One region of the Oceanobacillus sp. FSL W7-1309 genome, then DNA from elsewhere that is predicted to be linked to it. Evidence: riboswitches for the same ligand, from Rfam matches in the RefSeq annotation. Region 1 holds a riboswitch; each other region holds the start of a gene.
What was found. Region 1 has a riboswitch for S-adenosylmethionine ahead of metK (methionine adenosyltransferase). Riboswitches for the same ligand answer to the same signal wherever they lie in the genome.
Positions count from the first base shown of each region.

Region 2: it holds a riboswitch for S-adenosylmethionine, as region 1 does, so the genes downstream of both, NST46_RS00595 (LLM class flavin-dependent oxidoreductase) here and metK (methionine adenosyltransferase) in region 1, are expected to answer to the same signal.
Region 3: it holds a riboswitch for S-adenosylmethionine, as region 1 does, so the genes downstream of both, NST46_RS21090 (cyclase family protein) here and metK (methionine adenosyltransferase) in region 1, are expected to answer to the same signal.
Region 4: it holds a riboswitch for S-adenosylmethionine, as region 1 does, so the genes downstream of both, NST46_RS13875 (methionine biosynthesis PLP-dependent protein) here and metK (methionine adenosyltransferase) in region 1, are expected to answer to the same signal.

Region 1 is NZ_JBBOBX010000002.1:1,331,391-1,337,370, forward strand. It holds gene NST46_RS19150 (PadR family transcriptional regulator) at 1-73, shown strand, start outside; gene NST46_RS19155 (HAAS domain-containing protein) at 63-821, shown strand; gene NST46_RS19160 (DUF1801 domain-containing protein) at 877-1,314, opposite strand; gene NST46_RS19165 (tetraprenyl-beta-curcumene synthase family protein) at 1,307-2,329, opposite strand; gene NST46_RS19170 (gamma carbonic anhydrase) at 2,482-3,003, shown strand; gene NST46_RS19175 (DUF4181 domain-containing protein) at 3,046-3,486, opposite strand; gene metK (methionine adenosyltransferase) at 3,588-4,784, opposite strand; SAM riboswitch class I at 4,992-5,100, opposite strand; gene pckA (phosphoenolpyruvate carboxykinase (ATP)) at 5,299-5,980, shown strand, end outside.
Region 2 is NZ_JBBOBX010000001.1:126,573-132,552, forward strand. It holds gene NST46_RS00590 (ATP-grasp domain-containing protein) at 1-794, opposite strand, end outside; gene NST46_RS00595 (LLM class flavin-dependent oxidoreductase) at 813-1,865, opposite strand; SAM riboswitch class I at 1,953-2,059, opposite strand; SAM riboswitch class I at 2,187-2,293, shown strand; gene ssuE (NADPH-dependent FMN reductase) at 2,675-3,226, shown strand; gene NST46_RS00605 (LLM class flavin-dependent oxidoreductase) at 3,261-4,634, shown strand; gene NST46_RS00610 (hypothetical protein) at 4,701-5,027, opposite strand; gene NST46_RS00615 (PASTA domain-containing protein) at 5,199-5,980, opposite strand, start outside.
Region 3 is NZ_JBBOBX010000002.1:1,720,280-1,726,259, reverse strand. It holds gene NST46_RS21105 (YkvI family membrane protein) at 1-709, shown strand, start outside; gene NST46_RS21100 (5-methyltetrahydropteroyltriglutamate--homocysteine S-methyltransferase) at 798-1,904, opposite strand; gene NST46_RS21095 (5-methyltetrahydropteroyltriglutamate--homocysteine S-methyltransferase) at 1,948-3,051, opposite strand; gene NST46_RS21090 (cyclase family protein) at 3,073-3,825, opposite strand; SAM riboswitch class I at 3,925-4,027, opposite strand; gene NST46_RS21085 (MBL fold metallo-hydrolase) at 4,208-5,146, shown strand; gene NST46_RS21080 (CBS domain-containing protein) at 5,208-5,945, shown strand; gene NST46_RS21075 (3'-5' exonuclease) at 5,971-5,980, shown strand, end outside.
Region 4 is NZ_JBBOBX010000002.1:246,557-252,536, reverse strand. It holds gene NST46_RS13885 (type IA DNA topoisomerase) at 1-303, opposite strand, end outside; gene NST46_RS13880 (hypothetical protein) at 819-968, shown strand; SAM riboswitch class I at 1,325-1,436, shown strand; gene NST46_RS13875 (methionine biosynthesis PLP-dependent protein) at 1,512-2,630, shown strand; gene NST46_RS13870 (aminotransferase class I/II-fold pyridoxal phosphate-dependent enzyme) at 2,627-3,814, shown strand; gene dacB (D-alanyl-D-alanine carboxypeptidase/D-alanyl-D-alanine endopeptidase) at 3,917-5,344, opposite strand; gene NST46_RS13860 (YjcZ family sporulation protein) at 5,444-5,545, shown strand; gene NST46_RS13855 (peptidylprolyl isomerase) at 5,870-5,980, shown strand, end outside.

The DNA of each region.
Region 1 (5,980 bases):
CTTAAAGACGAACGTTAACCATGTCTTAAAACATGAAACGAAAAAGGAAAAGGAGATTAAACATGATGCCTAAAAACGTACCGCTATCCAAAAAAAGCAAACAATTTTTAGAAAACCTTCGCGTTTACCTTTTTTCAACTGGGAAAAAGGAAAAAGAAATTGATGAAATCGTCGAGGAATTAGAGGATCATTTAATGCAAGCAGAGAAAGATGGGAAATCAATTGAACATATTATTGGTCAATCGCCTAGAGCATACATGGAACAACTTGCTAGCGAAATGCCAATTGACCTTAAAGCTTGGATGAAGTATATTCCAATGATTCTATTTGGTGCTTTTTCGTTCACAGTTGTCAGAGATTTATTTGAAGGAACGCTTGCTTACTCCCTTTTAGAGATTATCGGATTTCTTATCATAGCCATCTTATTCTTAACAAGCATTTCACTTACATTTCGGTATATTGCTGGAAAAAACCTGTCTACCGGAAAACAATTTGCTATACTTTATCCAGTTGCACTGTTACCGATGGCCCTTTTTATCGGTCTGATTTTCCTTAACCAGCATGTTACGACACCAGTCATTAGCTTTGGCATGATTGGAACCATTATCATTGCAATCGTAACATTGATTTTTATAATTGGGATTTCCATTTGGTCTAAAACCTGGGTACTTCCAATTGTTTTAACTTTCGTTTCCCTGCCAGATTATCTGCTCGGCTTTACATCATTAACAGAATCTGCCCGATTAATTACAGGCACTTGTATTACATTTGGCGGCATTTTCATTTATCTTTGGATCTCAAGTAAACTGGCAAAAGCCTAACACACATGAAGGGGATTACCGATTATTCTCTGACTTGGTAATTCCCTTCTTTATGTTACGCATCTTCCCCTGCTTCATTTGGATATTTCTCCTGTAAAAACTCCACAGATTGATTGATCAATGCTTTCAAAACATCCACATTAATATCAGCAAGTTTATTAATATACACACAAGCTTTTCCGGTTGTATGCTTTCCGAAATCTGTCAGCAGATCCTCTCTTCTGTCATCACCGGCTGCAAAATATAAACTATGCTTTGCCCTGCGTGGCGAGAATCCGACTAATGGCGCATCTCCTTCATGACCAGATGCATATTTATAATGATAGGAACCAAATCCAATAATGGTTGTTCCCCACATTTTAGCCGGATATCCAGTTGTTTCTGTAAAAATTTCAAGCAGCTTATAAGCATCCTCTCGCTTTTTGGCATTGTCAATATCCTCAATAAATGCCACAACATCTCGATCATTTTCTTTCATTTTTTGCTCATACATCTTTCATTTCCCCTCTCTTTCCCTCTGCTTTATAATACATACGAATATTCCAATTAAACATTTTAGCAGTAACTCCTCCGGCTTGCAGCAAAGCCTTTCGCATTTTATCACTATATGGAATTGTTTTTACTTTTTTATCACCTAAGTATAGGCCAATTAAGCCTTGATGGATCATTTCATGAAATTTCCGATCTGGCAACCCGCGTACATCTGTTTTTGTCTGTTTAATAAAATAAAGGAAACGCTCTTTCATTTTATTCCAATCCTCATAATAACTACAAAAGTTAAGATCTCCTTCGTCACGATCCTCTTGTTGATCAATATAGTAATCAAGCAAGATATGCAGCCCCTGCATGTAAGGAAAATAGCCATCATAAATAGCTTGCGCTGTATTTGATTTGAGTTTTCCGCCAAGTCCGTAAGATACAAGACAAAAAATTCCCAAGGTTGAACCACTCGCAGCAGAAAATTCATACCATGAGAGATTTTCATTCGTATCTTTATTTTTTTCAAACCATGACGTTAACCGTGGAATTCTTTCTCTTAACTGTACATGCTTATGAACCTGTAAATCTGCGTATAATCCTTGGAGTTTGAGAAGCTGATTCTGGATTTGTTCAAAGGATGCTACATCTCTTAATGTTTCTTGACATGTTTGAACTAACTCCGCAAGATAGCCTCCATCAGCTTGATCATCTCGCAGTTCATAATAATTTTTCATTGGATTCATAGGCGTTAAAGCATCCTTCATCGCTTCATGCAACATACGGAAATCCTTAGGATCAAGCGAAGTGCTTCGATCACAAAGATTATCCAAATAATCACTGATTGTTTGATACGCAACAATAAAACGAACTGCTTTTTTCTCTCTTTCTCCAGCAAGCAGTGCATAAACACTTCCACCTTGACAGTGAAATCGTTTATCTTTTATGCTAGCAAGAGCTTGGGTGCGCAACTCATCATTCGGTATCTGCTCTGCTCTACGCTTCCAGTAATTCATTTCCTCATCAACCATTGGAAAGATTCGTTTAAACACGATTCTTAGTAATGTAATCGCATTTTTTGGTACCTTTGTCAATCTATTTCCTCCATTCCAATTGGTGAAATTTGCTATACTAATTATAGCATCATATACAATAGGAAAACAAAAAACAAGGGGATGTAAACATGATTAGGCCTTACAAAAATATTTATCCAACCATTCACGAAACTGCTTTTATTGCAAAAGATGCTGTAATAAATGGAGACGTTACGATTGATGAGGAATCTAGTGTTTGGTTTAAAGCAATTATCCGCGGTGATGTTGCGCCAACTCGAATTGGGAAACGGGTTAACATCCAGGATTTTTGTATGCTGCATCAAAGCCCAAATAAGACACTTCTCATTGAAGATGATGTCACAATCGGCCATCAAGTTACCTTACACTCTGCTATCGTTCGGAAAAATGCCTTAATTGGAATGGGATCGATTATCTTGGATGGTGCGGAAATCGGAGAAAATGCATTCGTTGGTGCAGGAAGTCTTGTGCCACCCGGAAAGAAAGTACCTCCTAACACGTTAGTAATGGGAAGACCGGCAAAGGTTGTACGCGAGCTATCTGAAAAAGATTATGCGGAAATGGAACGGGTTCGTACATCTTATGTAGAAAAAGGTAAATATTATAAGGAAAATACAAATATGGGACATTAATCAGTTAGGGGCTTGAAATAATAGATCAAGCTCCTCTGTTTATCACCCTAAAAGACCAAAGAACTCAGACCTCAACGCTACAATGACAAGTGTGGAAATAAATATAACTTGACTGAGCGTAAATAGATAATCATTTTTCCCTTCTAGGTATTTCCACTCCATGTATGCTCGAAACAATTCCTGTATACCAGTGAAGATCATGCCAAGTAAAAATAAATACAGCGTAACATCAGAACTCGAGGAAATAGTTGTATAAATGAAATAAAATCCAGCACCTATGTATGCAATGACAGCTATTAATCGTAACCTTTTATCATACTTTTCATGTATATCGTTCACATAATTATTAGAAAACCATTTTGGACGCTTCACGTGCAATAATATTCTCATGATCGAATTAAATATAAAAATAATAAGTGAAAGCACACCTATTAATATGACAATATCCAGTAGTAGACCACTATTATCTTCATAATAGTACATGAGCATTCCTCTCTTTCTAGATTATAAATCGTATGCTAGCCCAAACTCCATCAGCTAAACAAAAAGCTGCACAACTCAATAAGAGCTGTACAGCTATAATATTATTTTGTCAATGCGATTAACTCATCAACTTTATCTGTTTTTTCCCATGAAAATGCAACATCCGTTCTACCAAAATGACCATATGCTGCTGTGTTTTTAAATATTGGCTGACGAAGGTCGAGCATCCGAATAATTCCTGCTGGGCGAAGATCGAATAATTTGCGAACCGCAGCTACAAGTGTTTCCTCGCTTACCTTTCCAGTACCAAATGTATTAATCGCAATGGATACAGGCTCTGCTACACCAATTGCATACGCCAATTGAACCTCACATGACTTCGCAAGACCTGCAGCAACGATGTTTTTTGCAACATAGCGAGCTGCATATGCAGCAGAGCGATCTACTTTCGTTGCATCCTTTCCACTAAATGCTCCACCGCCATGTCGTGCATACCCACCGTATGTGTCTACGATGATTTTACGACCAGTAAGTCCTACATCCCCCTGTGGTCCCCCAATTACAAAACGACCAGTTGGGTTAATGAAATACTTTGTGTTTTCATCCAAGAGATCAGCAGGTACAACGGCACGAACCACATGCTCAATCATATCTTTTTCAATTTGTTCAGTAGTAGTATCTTGGTGATGCTGTGTAGATATAACGATTGTGTCGATTCGGATAGGCTGATCATTTTCATCATATTCTACAGTAACCTGTGTTTTCCCATCCGGGCGCAGGTAATCTACAATTTTTTCTTTTCTTACATCAGCAAGGCGCTTCGCTAATTTATGCGCTAATGAAATCGGTAGTGGCATAAGCTCTTCGGTTTCATCACAAGCAAAACCAAACATTAACCCTTGATCTCCAGCTCCTATTGCATCAATTTCATCCTCGCTCATTTTTCCTTGGCGTGCTTCTAGTGCGGTGTCAACACCGCCAGCAATATCTGCTGACTGCTCATCAATTGCCGTCATTACAGCACATGTTTCCGAGTCAAAACCATATTTAGCTCGAGTATAGCCAATTCCTTTTATCGTTTCTCTTACAATAGCAGGAATATCTACATATGTGCTTGTCGAAATTTCCCCCGCTACTAACACTAATCCAGTTGTTACAGTTGTTTCACACGCAACTCGTGCATTCGGATCCTTTTTTAAAATTTCATCTAGGATAGCATCTGAAATTTGGTCTGACATTTTGTCTGGATGACCTTCTGTTACTGATTCTGAAGTAAATAAACGTCGATTTACAGCCATTAGGCTAAACTCTCCTTTATTGTATGTTACGGAACTCTAATTTAAATGTTCTACATATATTATTCAAAGTACCTTCAAAAGGTAAAACTTTTCCCACTGACCAGGTCAATCGCTTTTCTATGAATATCATTTTATATATAACTTCTCTATAAAAAACAAAAAAGCCTTTCCTTCAAAGACATGAGGAAAGGGTATACTGGCCTTTCGCTCTTATTGTTCAAGGAAGTGTTCCTTGCATCAGGTTAGCACCAATTCACATCATGTGATGGTTGCTGGGTTTCATCGGGTCTGTCCCTCCACCAACTCTGAATAAGAGTATCCGTTCAACCTTTAGATTAACGAAAGTAGCTGTAGGTGTCAACTATTTTCGGATGGTGGGCTATTATATATTTTTTATAATTTATTTTTAAATAGTATGGACTAATAATATAAATGTGTTATACTAATAAGCATCTTAAGAAAATAAAAGTTGTCACAAACGTATAAAATCCTTAAAAAGGCAGGAGATAATGACATGAAAACGGTGGAGAGATCATTAATTAAAGAGTTAAATGAACACAATAATATGCATATTAATTTGTCGGTAGCACAATTAGTAGAAAAAATTTTACGTTATCAAGAAGGAAGTCTTACTTCTACGGGTGCAATTCGAGCAACTACTGGAAAATATACTGGGCGTTCTCCCGAAGATAAATTTATTGTAAAAGATGAGGTTTGTACAGATTTTGTTGACTGGGGAAAGGTAAACCGTCCAATCGAAGAAAAAGTATTTGATAATCTTTACAGAAAAGTAATAGATTATTTAAAAGAAAAAGATGAACTTTATCAGTTTCAAGGGTTTGCTGGTGCGGATAAAAATTATCGCCTGCCAATTCAAGTCATCAATGAATACGCATGGCATAATCTTTTCTCACGTCAATTGTTTATCACGCCAACAGATGAAGAGTTAGAAAATCACCAAGCAGAGTTTACTGTTGTTTCTGCTCCAAATTTCAAAGCAGATCCAGCTGTCGATGGAACAAATTCGGAAACATTTATCTTAATCTCCTTTAAGAAACGTGTTGTTTTAATTGGAGGTACTGAATATGCCGGTGAAATAAAAAAATCTATCTTCTCAGTGATGAACTACTTGCTGCCAAAGCGAGATGTTTTGTCCATGCATTGCTCAGCAAATGTTGGTCTAGAAGGTGATGTAG
Region 2 (5,980 bases), on a different contig from region 1:
AATTCGATTCCTGCAATACGAATATTATTCGCCGCTAGGACACGCTCATATTTTTCTAATACTGGATGATTAAATCCCTCACGAATTTGAAACTTAGCTGGCTGGGCACTTTCTTCACCCACCGGGCAAAAAAGATCATCGATTGTGCAACCATCTGCCGGACATAATTCAAATCCCTCTGATGTATCCACACGCACAGCATAAAGGAACTTTCCATTAACAAACTCACATCGCGTAATATAGGATTCCGGAGATTCAATATACTCTTGAAGTAACGTAACGCCATCAACCGGCTCTTCAAACGACTCCCCTTCCACATAATTTTGCAGTGCGTTTATGGAAGTAAATAATTGAACGCCCAAGCCTTTACCTGCACGATTATGCTTCGTTATAAACTTCTTCCCTTTAAAAGCTTCTGCTGCTTGTAAAATATTTTCTTTCCCTACAGCTGCAATTGTCTTTGGTGTCTTAACACCATACTTTTCAAGCTCAAGATATTGCAGAACCTTGCTTACTTCAAGCTGCAGTGCACGACTGCCGTTTATTACAGTTCTTCCATGATGCTCTAACCACGCGAGTACAGCATTCGTTAATTCTGGTGCAAACCGATTTCCACGGGTATGTGACGAGGCACTCATCCGATTGTAAAAAACCCCTTCTGGAGGTGCTGCACTAAGATCAACCGTACCATTATCAAGCAACCAATCTTCATAAGGTAAATTAAGCTCTTTTAATCGATTAATTAAATGCTCTGTCCACTCATTATTTTCATGGATAACGTATATTTTACTCATTTATAATTCTCCCCTAACTTAGATATGCGTTAATGAATTACGTAATTCTTCAACCTTAGGCATTACTTGCTTTGCAAAGCGTTCCAATTCTTCAAGCTGTGGAGAGCATTGTAATAATAGTTGATCTACTCCGGCTGCTTCATAAGCTAAAATTCGCTTTGCAATTTGTTCCGGTGTGCCAACAAGATTCGGACGCAATCCCCGGTTTGATACTGAGTAATCTTGCAATTTAAGCTGTTGCTCAAGCTCTGACTTCGTTGTAAAATCTTTCATACCTGCATAGCCTGCAGCATCTTTAACTGTCGTAATACGGTGTAATTCTTCCTGTGCCTCTTCCTCCGTATCTCTGCAAATAACATAGGCAGCCATACTAAATGATTGCAATGCTTCTTTTTCAGCCTTCTTTCTACGTCTCTTCATATCTTCAATTTTATTCCTAACTTCTTCCACCGTTCCGCCATGCATCACATATGCGTCACAATAAGCTGTAATAACTTGCTTTCCTTTTTCACTCTCACCACCAGCATATAAAATTGGATTTGGCCGTTGAACTGGCTTTGGTGATAAATTTGTATTTTTAATGTTATAAAACTTTCCATCATAAGAAAATGTCTCTTCCGTCCATAATCCTTTTAAAACTTCTAAAAATTCACTTGTACGATCATAGCGATCATTATGCTCTGTAAATTCTCCACCATACTGTTTGGCCTCTTCCTCCCACCAACCAGAGACAACATTTAAAGTGAATCGACCATTGCTAATTTGGTCAATATTTGCGGCCATTTTAGCAGTTACCGCCGGGTTATGGAATACCGGTCGGACAGCGGTCATAATTTCCATTTTCTCGGTAACAGCTGCCAGTGCTGCGGCAGTTGTCCATGCTTCAATAGAATCGGCTTCAATCCCTTTAATATCATTCAAATATAATTCAGCTATTAACGTTGTATCATAACCCCACGTTTCAGCGTGTTGAATGACTTTCTTTGCGTAATCAAATGTTGGTGGCATATTTTCATCCTCTACATTCCTTAGCCATCCACCAAAAATCGGTAACCAAAACCCATATTTCATTGTTCCATCTCCTCCTAACTTCTGTTCAACAAAAAACCTCTATTCTAGGATAAGAATAGAGGTTTTACATATTATGTATGTATGCTCTTCTTATCTTCCAAGCAGTCCGCTTGATGGAATTAGCACAGTATTCTTAAATGAACCTGTTGCCGAGGATTCTTTGGGCCATGTCCCTCCACCTCTCGTGATAAGATAAATCAAATAATGAAGTTGTTGGTTGAATAATAATATAGAACTTAAGAAATGTCAATCAATTAATTCTTATAATTCTTAGTTGACTTATATGATTTGATATATTAGAATATATCCAACAATTGAAAATTCTTATCAAGAGAAGCTGAGGGAACTGGCCCTATGACGCTTCAGCAACCACTAATTATTTTAGAAAGGTGCTACTTCCAGCAAGATTTTTTCTTGAGAGATAAGAGCTGATAAATGATGTAGTGTACCCTCTTTTCTCTTTTTAGAAGAAAAGGGGGTTTTTTACTCGTATTAAATATTTAGTACCTGTCAACTAAATTTAAACTGTGAACTAACTGCTGTGGTATGAGCAATTCCGCTAAATATACACAATGATCTAGCACTAGCGGTGGAAACAAACAGTGACTTCTGCCGGGGGACGGAGCCATAGTGAGACTTCAAAAACGACAGTTCAAAAAGGTTCACGGGTCCCCCGAATAAAGCGTAGTGTGTTTCCGTAGCGAGTATACGTACCAATCCATCATTACGGATTAGTGCAATTTCTCAAAAGTCTAATATTAACCAGTGTTTCGTAGAGTACAAATAAAAAGCTAAAGGAGAATGTTTACATGAGCGAGATTGTAATTCTATCCGGAAGTCCTTCTGAGTTTTCAAGATCTGAGCAGGTGCTTAAATATTTGGGTACTTTATTAGAAGGTGAGCAATTCTCAGTAACGCATATTTCCGTAAAAGATGTAGCCTATGAAGATTTATTTCAAGGAAATTTCAATAGTACTGCTGTTAAAGAAATTGCAGTCAAAATCCAACATGCCAAAGGACTAATCGTCGGATCACCAGTATATAAAGGAGCATATTCCGGTGTACTAAAAGCTTTGATTGATATATTGCCACAGGATATTTTGAAACATAAGCCAGTACTACCGCTTATGACAGGTGGAAGTCCCTCCCATTTACTTGCTGTCGAATATACGTTAAAGCCGGTTCTTGCTACATTAAAAGCACATAATTTAAAAGGTCTTTACCTATTGGATAGACAGATTGATAAGCAAAATTCCCTTCCAATTATTGATGAAGATATTTTACAACGAACAAAAAAACAACTCTTTTACTTTGTTCAGCTTATAAATAATCCAGTTGCTAGAGAAGTTGTTACGTACTAAAGATGCTATTCAATAATAAAAAGGGAGAAATAATATGACAAAAAAGCGTATTTTTTTAAATGCTTTCGATATGAATACTCCGGGACATCAATCACCTGGACTATGGACACATCCAGATGATCAGTCGCATCGATACAAAGATAGTACCTATTGGACTGAGCTTGCAAAAACATTAGAAAATGGAAGATTCGATGCAGTCTTTATTGCAGATGTATTAGGGACCTATGATGTATATGGTGAATCCCGTGATGCAGCAGTAAGAAATGGTGTGCAATCACCAGTTAATGATCCATTTCTAATTGTTCCATACATGGCAGCAGTGACAAAGCATCTCGGTTTTGGAATTACTGCTTCTGTGACACATGAGCATCCATACACATTTGCTCGTAAAATCAGTACGTTAGATCATTTAACAAATGGACGTATTGGCTGGAACATCGTTACCTCTTATTTAAAAAGCGCAGCTGTTAATATGGGATTAGAAGATCAGATTAATCATGATGAACGCTATAATATTGCGGAGGAATATTTGGAAGTTTGCTATAAGCTTTGGGAAGAAAGCTGGGAAGATGATGCGGTAAAGCTTGACAAAGAAAATCGCGTTTTTACAGATCCAAGTAAAGTTCATGATATTAACCATCAAGGAAAATATTACCGGGTCCCTGGTGCTCATCTATGTGAGCCTTCTCCCCAACGGACCCCTGTTCTTTATCAGGCGGGCGCATCCAAAAAGGGGCGTGCTTTTGCAGCTAATAATGCGGAGCTTGTTTTCATTGGCGCACCAACGATTGCAACAGCAAAAGCAACCGTGGATAAACTGCAAGAAGATATCGAACGGGCAGGAAGATCCAAAGATGAAATAAAAATTCTTACGATGTTTGTACCGATTGTTGGCAAAACAGAAGCAGAGGCTAAAGAAAAATATAAAGACTATCAACAATATATAAGTGCAGAAGGTGCACTAGCACTATTCGGTGGGTGGACTGGAGTCGATTTATCCCAGTACGCAAAGGATCAAGAAATCAGTTATATCGAAAATGATTCGATTCGGTCCGCACTTGAAAATTTCACAAAAATCCATCCTGATCGACCATCAACAGTAGAGGATGTTATCCAAACAATTGGTATTGGTGGAATGGGAGCAACGGCAATTGGCGCTCCCGAACAGATTGCAGATGAGATGGAGCGATGGGTCAACGAAGCTGGTATAGACGGATTTAACATCGCATATGCCATTACTCCAGGGTCTTTTAATGATTTCGTTGAGCTCGTCATACCTGTTTTACAAGAAAGAGGGCTTGTTCAAACCGAATATGAAGGAAGTACTTTAAGAGATAACTTATTTGGAAAAGGCGATAAGCTCCTTGATACGCATCCTGGAAGGAAAAAACACTTGCTTGTAAAGTAGAAATAACTAAAAAAGAAAGCATGCCATTTCATTATAGGCATGCTTTTTTACTGGTGAGTTTACCATTCAATGTCTGTGCTCCTCACTATGTATTACTTCTTCCAAAAATGTTTCAGATTTCGTATGATCATGTTCATCACAGTAATAAACAACTGTTTTTATTTTATGAGAAATATCACATACATATGAATATCTAAGGAGGTTTTTCATATACGAACCCTCATGAGAACCTACTTCCAATACAGTTGTATCCGTACTATATTCTACCCAATTATGATGTGATGATTCCTTATCATTACTCTCATGCTCTATTACTTCTGCATTCACTGTATTATATGACACTGCTAGGACAATTACTTGGAGAAGAACCACTGCAAAAATCAATTTTTTCATCAATTCACCCACTAATTTAAAGTCATTAAATAATTTCTGCCGTTTTTTATGAAAATATACATTTAGACTCAATTCTCTTGTATGGAAATTAAAAACAGGAGCACTATCCCTATAAATGATAGTACTCCCATTATAACTTTAAAGGCTTCTCAGTCTAAAATAATATTGCTTTTATTTCTCATAAACCTCATCGCTCTCATCACTTTCCACAGGTTGTTCCGGTCCGCCACCTACTACATAATCTTCCGGTGCATCCTCAAAGTAATCGGACGGATTCGGTGCTGCCGAAGCATTATTGCTGATACGGATTTCAACCGTATAAGTCATCCGAACAAATTCATTAAATACACCCATGTCCACGACGGTACCTTTCACTTCAGGGGAATCAACATATTTCACAATATAGTTAATATCGGCACCTTTCGAGTGATATTCTTCATAAAACAATCTTGGGAGATCGCCTTCTAACTGACCTCGAAAATCACGTAAATAAGGACTTCCTTCTGAATAAGTAACGGTAATATTCTTATTATCTTTATCCGTCAGCTTTGTTCCTGCCTCAACGGACTGTGAAATAAGTGTTCCGTATGAAACATCTGTGCTAAATTTATGTTTTACTGTCACGAGTAGATCAGGATAATTTGCCACAGCTTCTTCTGGAGTCAGCTCCCCAAAGTTCGGAACTTCAGTAGCTTCTCCCAATGAGACAACAACTTTCATTTTATCCCTTTTAGCAATTTTTTCATCTGGTGCTTCACTCTGACTAATAATATTCCCGGCTTCAATCGTGTCGGAATCCGATTCTTCATATGTCATTTCAATTTCATTGGTTTCTGCCCATTTTTCTACTTCTTCTTTGGCTACCCCAGCAAAATCAGGTATGTTGATATTCTTCTCGAAAACTTCTTTTCCTTTTGAATAATAGACAGCAGCACTATCTTTACGCTTGTATT
Region 3 (5,980 bases), 390 kb from region 1:
TGTTGGGAACTTAATCATGACTGTAGCTGTCATTGTTACACTTTGTTTGAATGTAAATAAAGTTATTGCGGTAATTAGTAGCATAACGCCTTATTTATTGGTATTAATATTTATTATTACAGGATATTCTTTATTTACGAGTGATGCAAGCTTTAGTCAGTTAAATGCATTGGCAGAAGCGCAGCCTGCTTCAGCCCCTAACTTTATTATAGGAGCATTGCTCTATGTTTCGTATAATCTTGCAGCAGGATTTGCTATGCTGGCCGTCATTGGCGGCACGATTAAGGATAGAAAAACTGCTGGCTGGGGTGGAATTCTTGGTGGAATCGGACTTGGGTTATTACTATTTCTAATTAATTTGAGTTTATTTATGAATATCGGGTCTATTCAAGAAGCAGATATGCCTACATTAGTACTGGCGACAGAGGTATCGCCAATTGTTGGTATCTTAATGGCAATTGCTTTATTAGGGATGATTTTCAACACAGCAGTAGGTATGCTTTATGCTTTTACTGCACGACTTGTGCCGCAGAATACGAGAACGTTTAAAGGAGCCGTTGTTATCATAGGTTTACTAGCTTTTGGTGCAAGCTTTATTGGCTTTACGACACTTGTAGGGACCGTTTATCCAATTACCGGATATTTAGGCTTTGTTTTAATTATTGCGGTTATTATATCTTGGGTTAGATTAAGAAAAGCACAATCATAAATGAGAAAAACGAACAGCAATTGCATGCTGTTCGTTTTTTTAGAAAACTTGGTATTCACCAAGTTTGGGCGATGCCAAGTCTACATGATTATTTCCAAATCTCTTTCGATAACTCAACAATATATTTCAATTTTGTCCATTGCTCATCCTCTGTTAGCTTATTCCCGTGATGCGTGGAAGCAAATCCACACTGTGGGCTTAAAGCAATTTGCTCTAATGGCACAAATCGTGATGCAGCTTCAATTCGCTTTTTGATCACTTCTTTATCTTCTAGCTCACCAAATTTTGATGTAATCGCGCCAATAACAACTTGTGCTCCACCTTTTGGAACATGTTTCAACGGTTCGAAGGTTCCAGAACGCTCATCGTCATATTCAAGGAAAAAGCCGTCCACTTTCTCTTTCGCAAATAAGGTTGGAGCAACTTCAGCATAGCTGCCTTGGAATGCCCAGCTAGAACGATAGTTTCCGCGACATAGATGTGTTGTTACAATTAAATCCTCTGGTTTGTCTTCGAGTACACCATTTACAATACGAACTGCTAAATCGATTAATTGCTCTCTTGAATAGCCGCCAGTATCGATTAATTTAAAGTCAGAAGATGAAAGTCCAGCAATGTACACATCGTCTAGTTGTAAGTAACGCACACCAGCATCATAGAATGCTTTTACAGCATCTCGGTATGCTTGTGTAATATCGTTGGCATATTCTTCAATATCTGGATAAATTTCTGGGTTTCGTATCCCGACTTCAAATAGCTGGTTTGGACTTGGAATCGTTTGTTTCGGAACCGCACGGTAACCAACAATTTCCTTAAATTCAATAAAGTCCTTAATAAACGGATGATCGGCATTAAAGGAAATTTTCCCGGTGTTACGCACATGATATCGGTCTGTTTCTACGCCATCGAATTGATAGCCTTTTTCGGTGTTGTAGCCTTCAATCCCATTTAAATGCTCAAGAAAATCAAGATGCCACCAGCTGCGACGGAATTCACCGTCGGTTACTGCTTCTAATCCGACTTCAATCTGTTTATCAACAATACGTTTGATTTCCTTTGTTTCGACTTCACGTAATTCTGCTGCAGTGATTTTGCTTGTTTTAAAATCTTCTCTTGCCTGACGTAGGTTCTCTGGACGTAATAAACTTCCTACGTGATCTGCTTTGAATGGCGCTTTTACTAGCGTTTGTGTCATGATCTATTCCTTCTTTCTTTTATTTTAATAGTAGGTAGGAAAATTATCCCCAAATCTCTTTTGAAATGTCTACGATAAATTTCAGTTTATTCCATTGTTCTTCCTCTGTTAGCTTGTTACCATGATGGGTTGACGCGAATCCACACTGCGGACTTAAAGCTATTTGCTCCAACGGTACATAGTTAGCAGCTTCCTGAATGCGTGCTTTCAATGCCTCTTTATCTTCAAGCTCACCAAATTTAGATGTTACAGCGCCAATGACTACTTGTGCACCGCCCTCTGGGATATACTTCAATGGCTCAAAGGTTCCAGAACGGTCATCATCATATTCTAAGAAAAAGCCATCTACTTTTTCTTTTGCGAATAATGTTGGTGCAATTTTTGCGTAGCTTCCTTCAAACGCCCAGGTAGATTGATAGTTTCCGCGACATAGATGTGTTGTTACAACTAAATCCTCTGGTTTATCTTCTAGCACACCATTAGCAACACGAAGCGCTAAATCGATTAAATATTCTCTTGTTAATTTACTATCATTAAATGGAATCGTATCAGAGCTCAATCCTGCAATATAGACATCATCTAATTGCAGGTAACGACAGCCAGCATCGTAAAATGCTTTTATCGCATCACGGTAAGCGACGATAATATCATGTGCATATTCCTCAATGTCTGGATAGACATCTGCATTCCGAATCCCAGCATTGAATAACTGATTTGGACTTGGAATCGTTTGTTTTGCGACAGCCCTGTCACCAACAATTTCTTTAAACTCAATAAAATCTTTGATGAATGGATGGTCTGGGTTAAATGTTATTTTTCCAACATTGCGCACGTCGTATTTTTCCGTTTCCACGTCCACAAATTTAAATCCATGATCTGGTACATAGCCTTCAATACCAATAAAATGCTCTAAGAAATCTGTATGCCAAAATCTTCTGCGAAACTCCCCATCGGTTACAGCCTGAAGGCCAACTTCAATTTGTTTATCAACCACTCGCTTAATTTCCTCTGTCTCAATCGTACGAAGCTCACTTGCCGGAATAGCTCCTTCTTTAAAATCCTTTCTCGCTTTATGAACCCTGTCCGGTCGTAATAAACTTCCTACGTGATCTGCTTTAAATGGTGCTTTAATTAATGTTTTCGTCATGAAAATCCCTCCATATTTTTATTAAGGTAATATTGCAAAAGATCTTACTGGGAATCCAGTTGCTTTTTCTGGTTTGGCAACGATATTAAAGATATAAGCACCTTTTGTTGGTACTTTATCTAAATTGGTTAGAAGCTCGATTTGGTATGTATCTTGCTCCAGCACATAATACTCGCCAATGAGTGAGCCATTCTTTCGGACATCGATGGAGGAATCTGTATCAAATGTTTCATGACCGACAGCATTTACGTTTCTTTCTTCAAATAAAAATCGCAATGCGTCAATTCCCCATCCAGGCAAGTGACTATTACCAGCTTCGTCCTTATTTTCAAAAGCAGTTTTATCTGGCCAACGTTTACTCCAGTCGGTTCGTAACGCTACAAATGTACCTGCTTCAATCTCACCATTTATTGCTTCAAATGCTAGAATATCTTCTTTCGATAAGGTGAAGTCATTATTTTCTAAAGCTTCCTTTGACTTATCGATCACCACAAGCGGTAAAACAAGTTCCTTTAATTCAAGCTCTTCAAGATAACGTTGATCCTGTACAAAATGAATTGGTGCATCAATGTGTGTGCCGTATTGTCCAGGAAAGGTAAATCGTTGTGCGAAAAAGCCATCATCATGTGTGAAAAGTGTTTTGAATTCGGCATCGTCAAATGCTGCGAAGTGTGGTGAGTTTGGCCCGAATGTGTGCGTGAGGTCTACCCAATTTTTCTTTTTCAGTAATGCAATTGCCTGTTGCAATTCTGTTCCTGCTTGAACCGTTGCCATTTAATCCCCTCCAGTAGTTTTTTAAAACTTCTTTAAAGAAAAGAAAAAACCTCTTCTTAAAAATAAGAAGAGGTTAGGCACCGTATCGTCTAATATCTCTTCTTATCTTCAAGCAATCATTGCTTCTGGAATTGGCACAGTACTTAAAAAGTCTGTTGCCGAGGTATCATAGGGCCAGTCCCTCCACCTCTCTGGATAAGAAAGTTTTTTGTATGAAATTAATAATTAGAGTACTCCATACGATTCTGAATGTCAACCATTAAAATTAAGAATATTACATGTAGCGTGAAAAAAATTGCAAAAGTTAGAGATTCTTGCAATCTAACTGATCAACGCTAAAATTAATAGTATAGAAAGAGCTTTGTACAATGGGGATGATATTTTGTTAGTTAATGTAAGTGAGGGTATAGAAAAGCTAGTCGTTCGTTTTCCAGGAGGAATGCAAGAGGTAAATAGCTATCTTGTCAAAGGAGAGAATGGCTATACCGTTATTGATACAGGGATTTATTCAGAGGAAGCAATTGCGACTTGGGAAGCGCTATTTGATACTGGTGTTGAAGTGAAAAAGGTTGTTTTAACACATACACATCAGGACCATATTGGTCTAGCGAGATGGTTTCAGGAGAAAAAGGGAGTTCCCGTTTACACATCGAAACTCGGGTATAAGGAAATGCTGAAACATCGTGATAAGAAGAAAATTAAAGAAAATCTTGCTGATTTGCTTCATATGCATGGGGGGCCGAATTTGCCTGGCAGAATAGGTAATGATTCCTTTATCTATGAATTTGAACCAGATGGATTCTTTGATGAAACTGATACCATCCTGTTAGGGAATCAGTGTTTTGAGGTTGTTTGGACACCGGGTCATGCTCCGGATCACTATTGCTTTTATCAAAAAGACAGGAAGCTAATGCTGATTGGCGACCATATTTTAAATAAGATTTCTCCTGTAATCGGTTTGTGGACAGGGGAGGAATTCAATCCATTAAACGATTATTTTGCATCCGTTGAGCGGATGCAGCATTATCCGACAGCATTAGCCTTACCAGGGCATGGTGAGAATATCCATCGCTTGAGTGAACGTGTACAAACATTGATTCAAGGACATGAGCGTCGGTTAAATGAGGTTGAAAGCATTGTGAAAGCAGAGACTTTGACAGCAGCCGAAGTGTGTGAAAAAATTTATGGCAGCCTAAAATTTAGTCACTTTGTTAGCCCATTTATGGCGACTTTAACAAGACTAATATACTTAGAGTCGATGGATAAGATACACCGATTTTATGATAATGAGAAAGTTTATTTCAGCATTAACCAGTCGTAATATTTGAGTGTACGAAATCACTGGTATGTAGAAGAGAGAAAACGAATAAGGAGGGCGGAAAGTGAATCGTGTTAACAATCCGATACTAAAACAAAATGAAACTGTCGTGCATCGAAACTCAGATCGTTTTTTGACGGCGTTCAATCGAATCGAAAAGGGCTTAAAAGCTTTGCTTATTAAGAAAGAAATGGGGTTTTCAAGAGCTGTTAAAGTCCTGGGTAAATCAAATGCGTTGATAAAACAGTTTCAAGATGACCTGCTTGAATTTGCTGAGTTACGAAATGCTATTGTACATAACAAGACGGATCTCATGTATACTATTGCAGAGCCACATGATTCCGTTGTAGAACGGATAGAAGCAATTGAAATTGAACTTTTAAAGCCTAGAAAAGTAGACCCGCTTTTTATTCGTAAGGTCGTATGCTTTCAAGAAACCGAGCCATTATCGAATGTACTAGAAGTCGTTAATAAGCAAGGGATTACGAAGTTTCCAGTATACAGTGGTAATGTGTTTCAGGGGTTAATTACGCATAAAGGAATTACAAAATGGTTTTCGAAAGGTATCGAAAATCGATTAACCTCTCTATTAGATGCAAGATTAGTAGAGGTCTTGGAATGTGAAAAAAGGGATAACTTTAGATTCATATCAAAGGAGACATCTGTATATGAAGCAAAGGAAATTTTTAAGGAGCAAATTGGAAAAGGCAATCGATTGGAAGCATTATTGATTACAAAGGAAGGAAGCTCCAGTGGTGGACTAGTTGGGATTGTTACCAATTGGGATATTATGGAGATTTGAGTATGCAATACGAAAGGGGACAGCTATGGAGTTTG
Region 4 (5,980 bases), 1.1 Mb from region 1:
TAGTGAATGGATTATTTTTAACTGTTTTGCAGCTCCACCATCTGTTTGTGATCGATTCCGAGGATTGCTTTTTACTTTATATTTAAATTCAGAAGGGATAAAAGGAAAATTATCCATTTTCCAGCTTCGCATTTTTCCATCATAGTCTTTCGCATCGTATAACTCTACAAGATGCCCAAACGCCCAAGTAATGATATAGTTGTTTCCTTCAAAATAGCCATCTTTCTTCGTTTTTATTTTCAATGCGTCTGCAATGTTTTTTGCGACGGATGGTTTTTCTGCTAGTATTAATTGGACTCCCAATTCGAATTCATCCCCTATCCTTTAACTCCATATCTATTAATTTTCCGTTATTCTCGTTTAGAAACATTCGTTCGATATACTATTATGCCATAGATTACACTTTTTTTCTAATTGATTCCTATACCGAACTTGGCTAAGAATAGATAGGCTGCATTCAAATACTGTTATATTTTTTTCTGCACCACTACAAAGACATTTTTGCGATCCGTGAAGTTATTCTGACGAGCCCAATCTTCTACCATATACGTAAAAACTAGATCTTGCTTTCGTTTACTTAACATTTCTTTGTCCTCTGGATATTAGATTGAATACATTTCCTTCGCAGTTAGATTTAAAGCCATAACAATATTGTCATCTATCTTTTCAATCAAAAGGCAGATATAAGTAATACATCATACTTTTTTCATACACAAAAATATATTAGGTTTTTATTACGCTTATATTTTCCAAGTGAATGGTTAAACTAGCCTCATTGGTGTAAATAATCACCACAAATTTTCACAGGAGGGGCGATAATGTCTGAGGAAAATAAAAACCGAAACAAAGATAAAGGAAAACAAAACAATCACAATAAACATAATAGGCAAGGCAATAATACGGAATTCGCGAGTGAAAATAGTGAGTTTCTAAACTTAGACAATAAGAAAAACAAACGTAAAAGGTAGCATCTTTAGAACAAAAGCGGAAGCATCCGATTTAGCGATGTACCTACGACACCCCGAACTTCGGGTGGTCCGGCGGGTCGAACATTCCTACGAAAGAGATAAAGAAAGCATCTCCCTTTGGGCGTAGTCTAGTTTTAATCGCCCATTCTGTTACATGGTGTCAGTGCCCGCTTTCACCACAGGGGGATAAGTGCGACTAATCCTCTGGCACATAAAGCTGAGTCAATGGTTAAATGTTAACTCAGCTTTATGCTTTACGAACGAAAACAATAAAACGAAATGCCTCTTGCTTTTTTCAGATTTCTAATGTAAGGTATTACTAATATAATTTCGAAAAATTACATAAATCTATTTAATTCTTATCCAGAGAGACGGAGGGACTGGCCCTTTGATGTCTCAGCAACCAGCCGATAGCGGTCCGGTGCTAATTCCAGTAAGCAACTATCCAAGTTGCTTAGAAGATAAGAAGAATGCTGTGCTATTAAGAGCAATCTTCTTATCTGAGGGTTGCTCTTTTTATTTTTTCTATTGGAGGCTAAAAAAATGACAAACAACAGGTTACAAACGAAATTCGTACAACTAGGAAATAAGAGTGATGAAAAAACAGGCGCAATTAATCCACCCATTTACTTATCTACTGCCTATCAGCACAAAGGCCTTGGACAGTCAACTGGATATGATTATACAAGAACGAAAAATCCTACCCGAACTATTTTAGAGGAAGGTATTGCTGACTTAGAGACAGGTGATTCGGGGTTTGCCTGTAGCTCGGGGATGGCAGCTATTCAATTAGTACTATCCCTTTTCCGTTCAGGTGATCATATCCTTGCACCTGAAGACTTATATGGTGGTACCTATCGGATTTTCGAACAATATGCAGAAACCTACCAAATTGAGACTACTTACGATACGTTTGAAACAGTTGAAAAAACGGAGCAGTTAATTAATGAACGTACGAAGGCTCTTTTTATCGAAACACCTACAAATCCATTAATGCAGGAAATTGATATTCTTAGCTACGCAACATTAGCCCAGAAGCATAAGCTTTTACTCATTGTTGACAATACCTTTTTAACACCTTACTTACAACAGCCACTACAGTTAGGGGCAGACATTGTTATCCACAGTGCGACCAAATATATTGGCGGTCATAACGATGTACTAGCTGGATTAGTTGTTGCAAAAGGAACAGAAATCTGTGAAAAGCTATCCCAGAATCATAATGCTACTGGTGCGGTACTCTCGCCTGTTGACTCTTGGCTACTTATTAGAGGATTAAAAACATTAGCGCTCCGTGTTGAAAGACATGAAGAGAATGCAAAAAGCATAGCAAAATTTTTAAATAAGCAACCAGCAGTTTCAAATGTATTTTATCCAAATAAGGGTGGAATGCTGTCTTTCTCTCTCAAAGAGGAACAATGGGTCGATCCATTTCTATCTTCATTAAATTTAATCGTTTTTGCTGAGAGCCTTGGAGGTGTAGAAAGCTTTATTACCTATCCAACAACGCAGACACATGCTGACATACCAGAACAGGAAAGAATTCGTCGAGGCATAAGCAATCATTTACTCCGATTTTCTGTAGGTATTGAGCATGTTGAGGATTTAAAAGCAGATTTACAACAAGCACTATCCAAATTGAATGAGGAGGATGAGAAATGAATCAAGTGAAGCGGCATGTGGAAACGAAATTCATTCATGGATCACAGAGAGGGGAAACAAGCACTGGAGCGGTAAATACGCCTATTTACCTTTCATCTACTTTTCACCAAAACAGCTTTGATGCGTTTGGTCCGTTTGATTACAGCAGGTCAGGAAATCCAACACGTCAGGCATTGGAGGACAAAATTGCAGAGCTGGAAAATGGTTCACACGGATTCGGATTTGCGTCTGGTATGGCAGCCATTTCCTCTGTACTATTATTGCTCTCTGCTGGTGATCACGTATTAGTAACAACGGATGTATACGGCGGAACATATCGTTTCGTATCAGAGGTTTTGAAACGATATCAAATTGAACATACCTTTGTAAATATGACCGATTTAAATGAAACGGCTCATGCCATTCAGCCGAATACAAAAGCGATTTATATTGAGACACCTTCCAATCCATGTATGAATATTACGGACCTTACCGGAATCGTAAAAATTGCCAAGGCTAATAATTGCCTTACGTTTGTCGATAATACATTTATGACACCACTTTATCAGAATCCATTAGACCTCGGGGCAGATATTGTACTTCATAGTGCAACTAAATTTCTATCCGGTCATAGTGATGTGATTGCAGGATTAGCTGTTACTCGTGATGAATCGCTCGGGGAAAAACTTGCTTCTATCCAAAACTCCTTTGGCGCAATTCTTGGTGCTCAAGATTCCTACCTATTACTGCAGGGAATGAAAACGTTAGGGGCTCGTTTGAAACAGTCTAGTCAATCCGCACAAGTATTGGTTGACTACTTAAAAGCACATCGGTTTGTTGAAAAAGTGTATTATCCTGGTTTAGCCTCTCACCCAGGATTTACAATTCATCAAAGGCAGTCCAAAGGGTCTGGAGCTGTCTTTTCGTTCCAATTACCAAATAGAACTGCTGCAAAAGCATTTGTAGATCATGTTCAGATACCTGTTTTTGCTGTTAGTCTTGGAGCAGTGGAATCCATTCTGTCTTATCCTACAACAATGTCACATGCTGCGATGTCGAAGGAAGAACGTGAAAAAAGAGGCATTACAGATGGATTATTACGCTTTTCAGCAGGATTGGAATTCACAGATGATTTAATTGCAGATTTTGATCAAGCACTCCATGCAGCTGAAGTTTATGCTGCAGTAAAAACCTCTGCTTCTTAATCTAATTTAGATTATTGCTTTATTGGCGAGCTCTGTCCTCAGACAATGCGTAAAGGACAGAGCTACTGCAGCTTAAAAGGCTGGGAATAAAGCCTATTACGATTATTTACCTTCCGCCACCACTATCCGTTCTACAATTTCATCCTCAATCACCTTTCCTACTTCTTCACCAAGTAGGTTATTTACCAGGATAGAAAAAATCAACCGCTCTCCATTGGATATATCTAGATATCCTGACAACGTGCTTACCCCCTCAATAGTTCCCGTTTTTGCTTGCACAGAAAACAATTTCATTCGTTCTTGAAGTGTTCCGCCAATCATTCGATCCGCATGTCCAGCTACTGGTAGTGCATGCAAAAATACAGGAAACCACTCCTTTTTCTGAACTTCATACAATAATTGAGAAATTTCATTTGCCGGAATCAAATTACTATGTGATATACCAGAGCCATCTTTGATTAACAGATGTTTTACTGCAATGCCTAGCTGCTTCATTTCCTTCTCCAGTACTGGAATACCTTTTTCCCAACTTCCCTCTTTATGAATCCTTCTACCCATTTCCTTTATTAGCATTTCCGCTATTCCATTATTGCTTAACTTCATAAAAGGAATCAGTATTTCCGAGAGCGGAACGGAATCTTTTGAGCTTAGTACGGTTGCATTCCTAGGGGATTCCCCTATTTTCACTTCACCATCCCAGCTTATTCCTTGCTTCGTAAGAGCGTTGCTGAAAAGCCTCATGGCGTATTCACTAGCGCCCCATACAGACATCCATCGTTTAACGGCCTCAGAAGTATATGCAATTTCACCTGAAATTGTTATTCGATTACTGCCATGCTCCCGTTCCACTATCAAATCATCGTCCAGAGCCTCTTTCACCGTTATTGCCTTATTTTGAACCGTTACATAATCTGTGTTCGGTGATATTGTAAATATTGGCGGCTCTCCAATAACTGTAGGTATCACTTCGATTAACACAGAACCCGTATCATAATCTTTATTTGGAGAAGCTGTCAACGCAGAAACTTCTGCACCATAATAATATTGCTCATCCGACCAAACTAAATCACGAGAAAGTCGTACATGATCATACCACATATCATCCCCAATAATATCTCCAGTTATCTTATGGATACCTTTTTTCTTTATTTCTTCTGCGAACGCTTTAAAGTCCTCCTTCAGTAAAGTAGGATCACCTTTACCAACTAGAAAAAGGTTGCCTTCAAGCGTATCTTTTCTTAACACCCCATCTGTTTGTAATTGTGTAGAAAACGTATAGTCTTCTCCTAATACATTCAATGCAGCTGCAGCAGTTAAAAGTTTCATATTCGATGCGGGACGAAGACGAATATCATGATTATATTCATATAAAACATCCCCAGATACTGCGGAGCGAATGCTAATACCAATTATTGCCCCCTCTAGCTTTGCATCTGTTTCGATGTAGCTATTTAATGCTTCCTTCATATACGCTCGCCTCCCTTCTATGACAAATAGTTCTACATCAATACCACAAAACCCTTTCGTCATCATATACAACAAATCATTTTTTATTTTAACCCCAGCGCCCTGCCAAAAATCCATTCCGTTCATATACTATGTGTAAACGAAAGCAGGGAGGTGTAAAATATGAGTGATTGTGGCGGCCGCGGCAATAGCAGCTTTGCTTTAATTGTCGTTCTTTTCATCCTATTAATTATCGTTGGAACATCTTTCGGAAAGTCATACTAGAGATTGTTATGTAGTACTAAGTTGTGTTCTCCCTTTTTTATCAACTTATTTTCTTTCCTCCTCTCATTAGATAACGGAACCTTGAGGGATGCTTTAGCATCCTTTTTTTGATGAAAAACACCTCCTACAATAGCAACCTTGTAAATTAACAGCAGAAAAGATTACGAATAATATTCTAAAATCAAGGAAAATATAGGACTTTTTGTATTGTGAATGTAAATCGATCCCATGCTATACTATACTCAATCATTTTAGTATGTAAGGGGGATTTATGTGCGAAAGATAAAAGCAAAATGGAAACTATTTTTCCTTATTTCCATCGCTATGGTTTTTGCTCTCATAGTGACAGCTTGCGGAAACGAAACAGAAAATGAGCAAGAAAATAATACTGGTGGACAAGCAGAGAGCTCCACAATTGAAGAAAATCCTATTGTT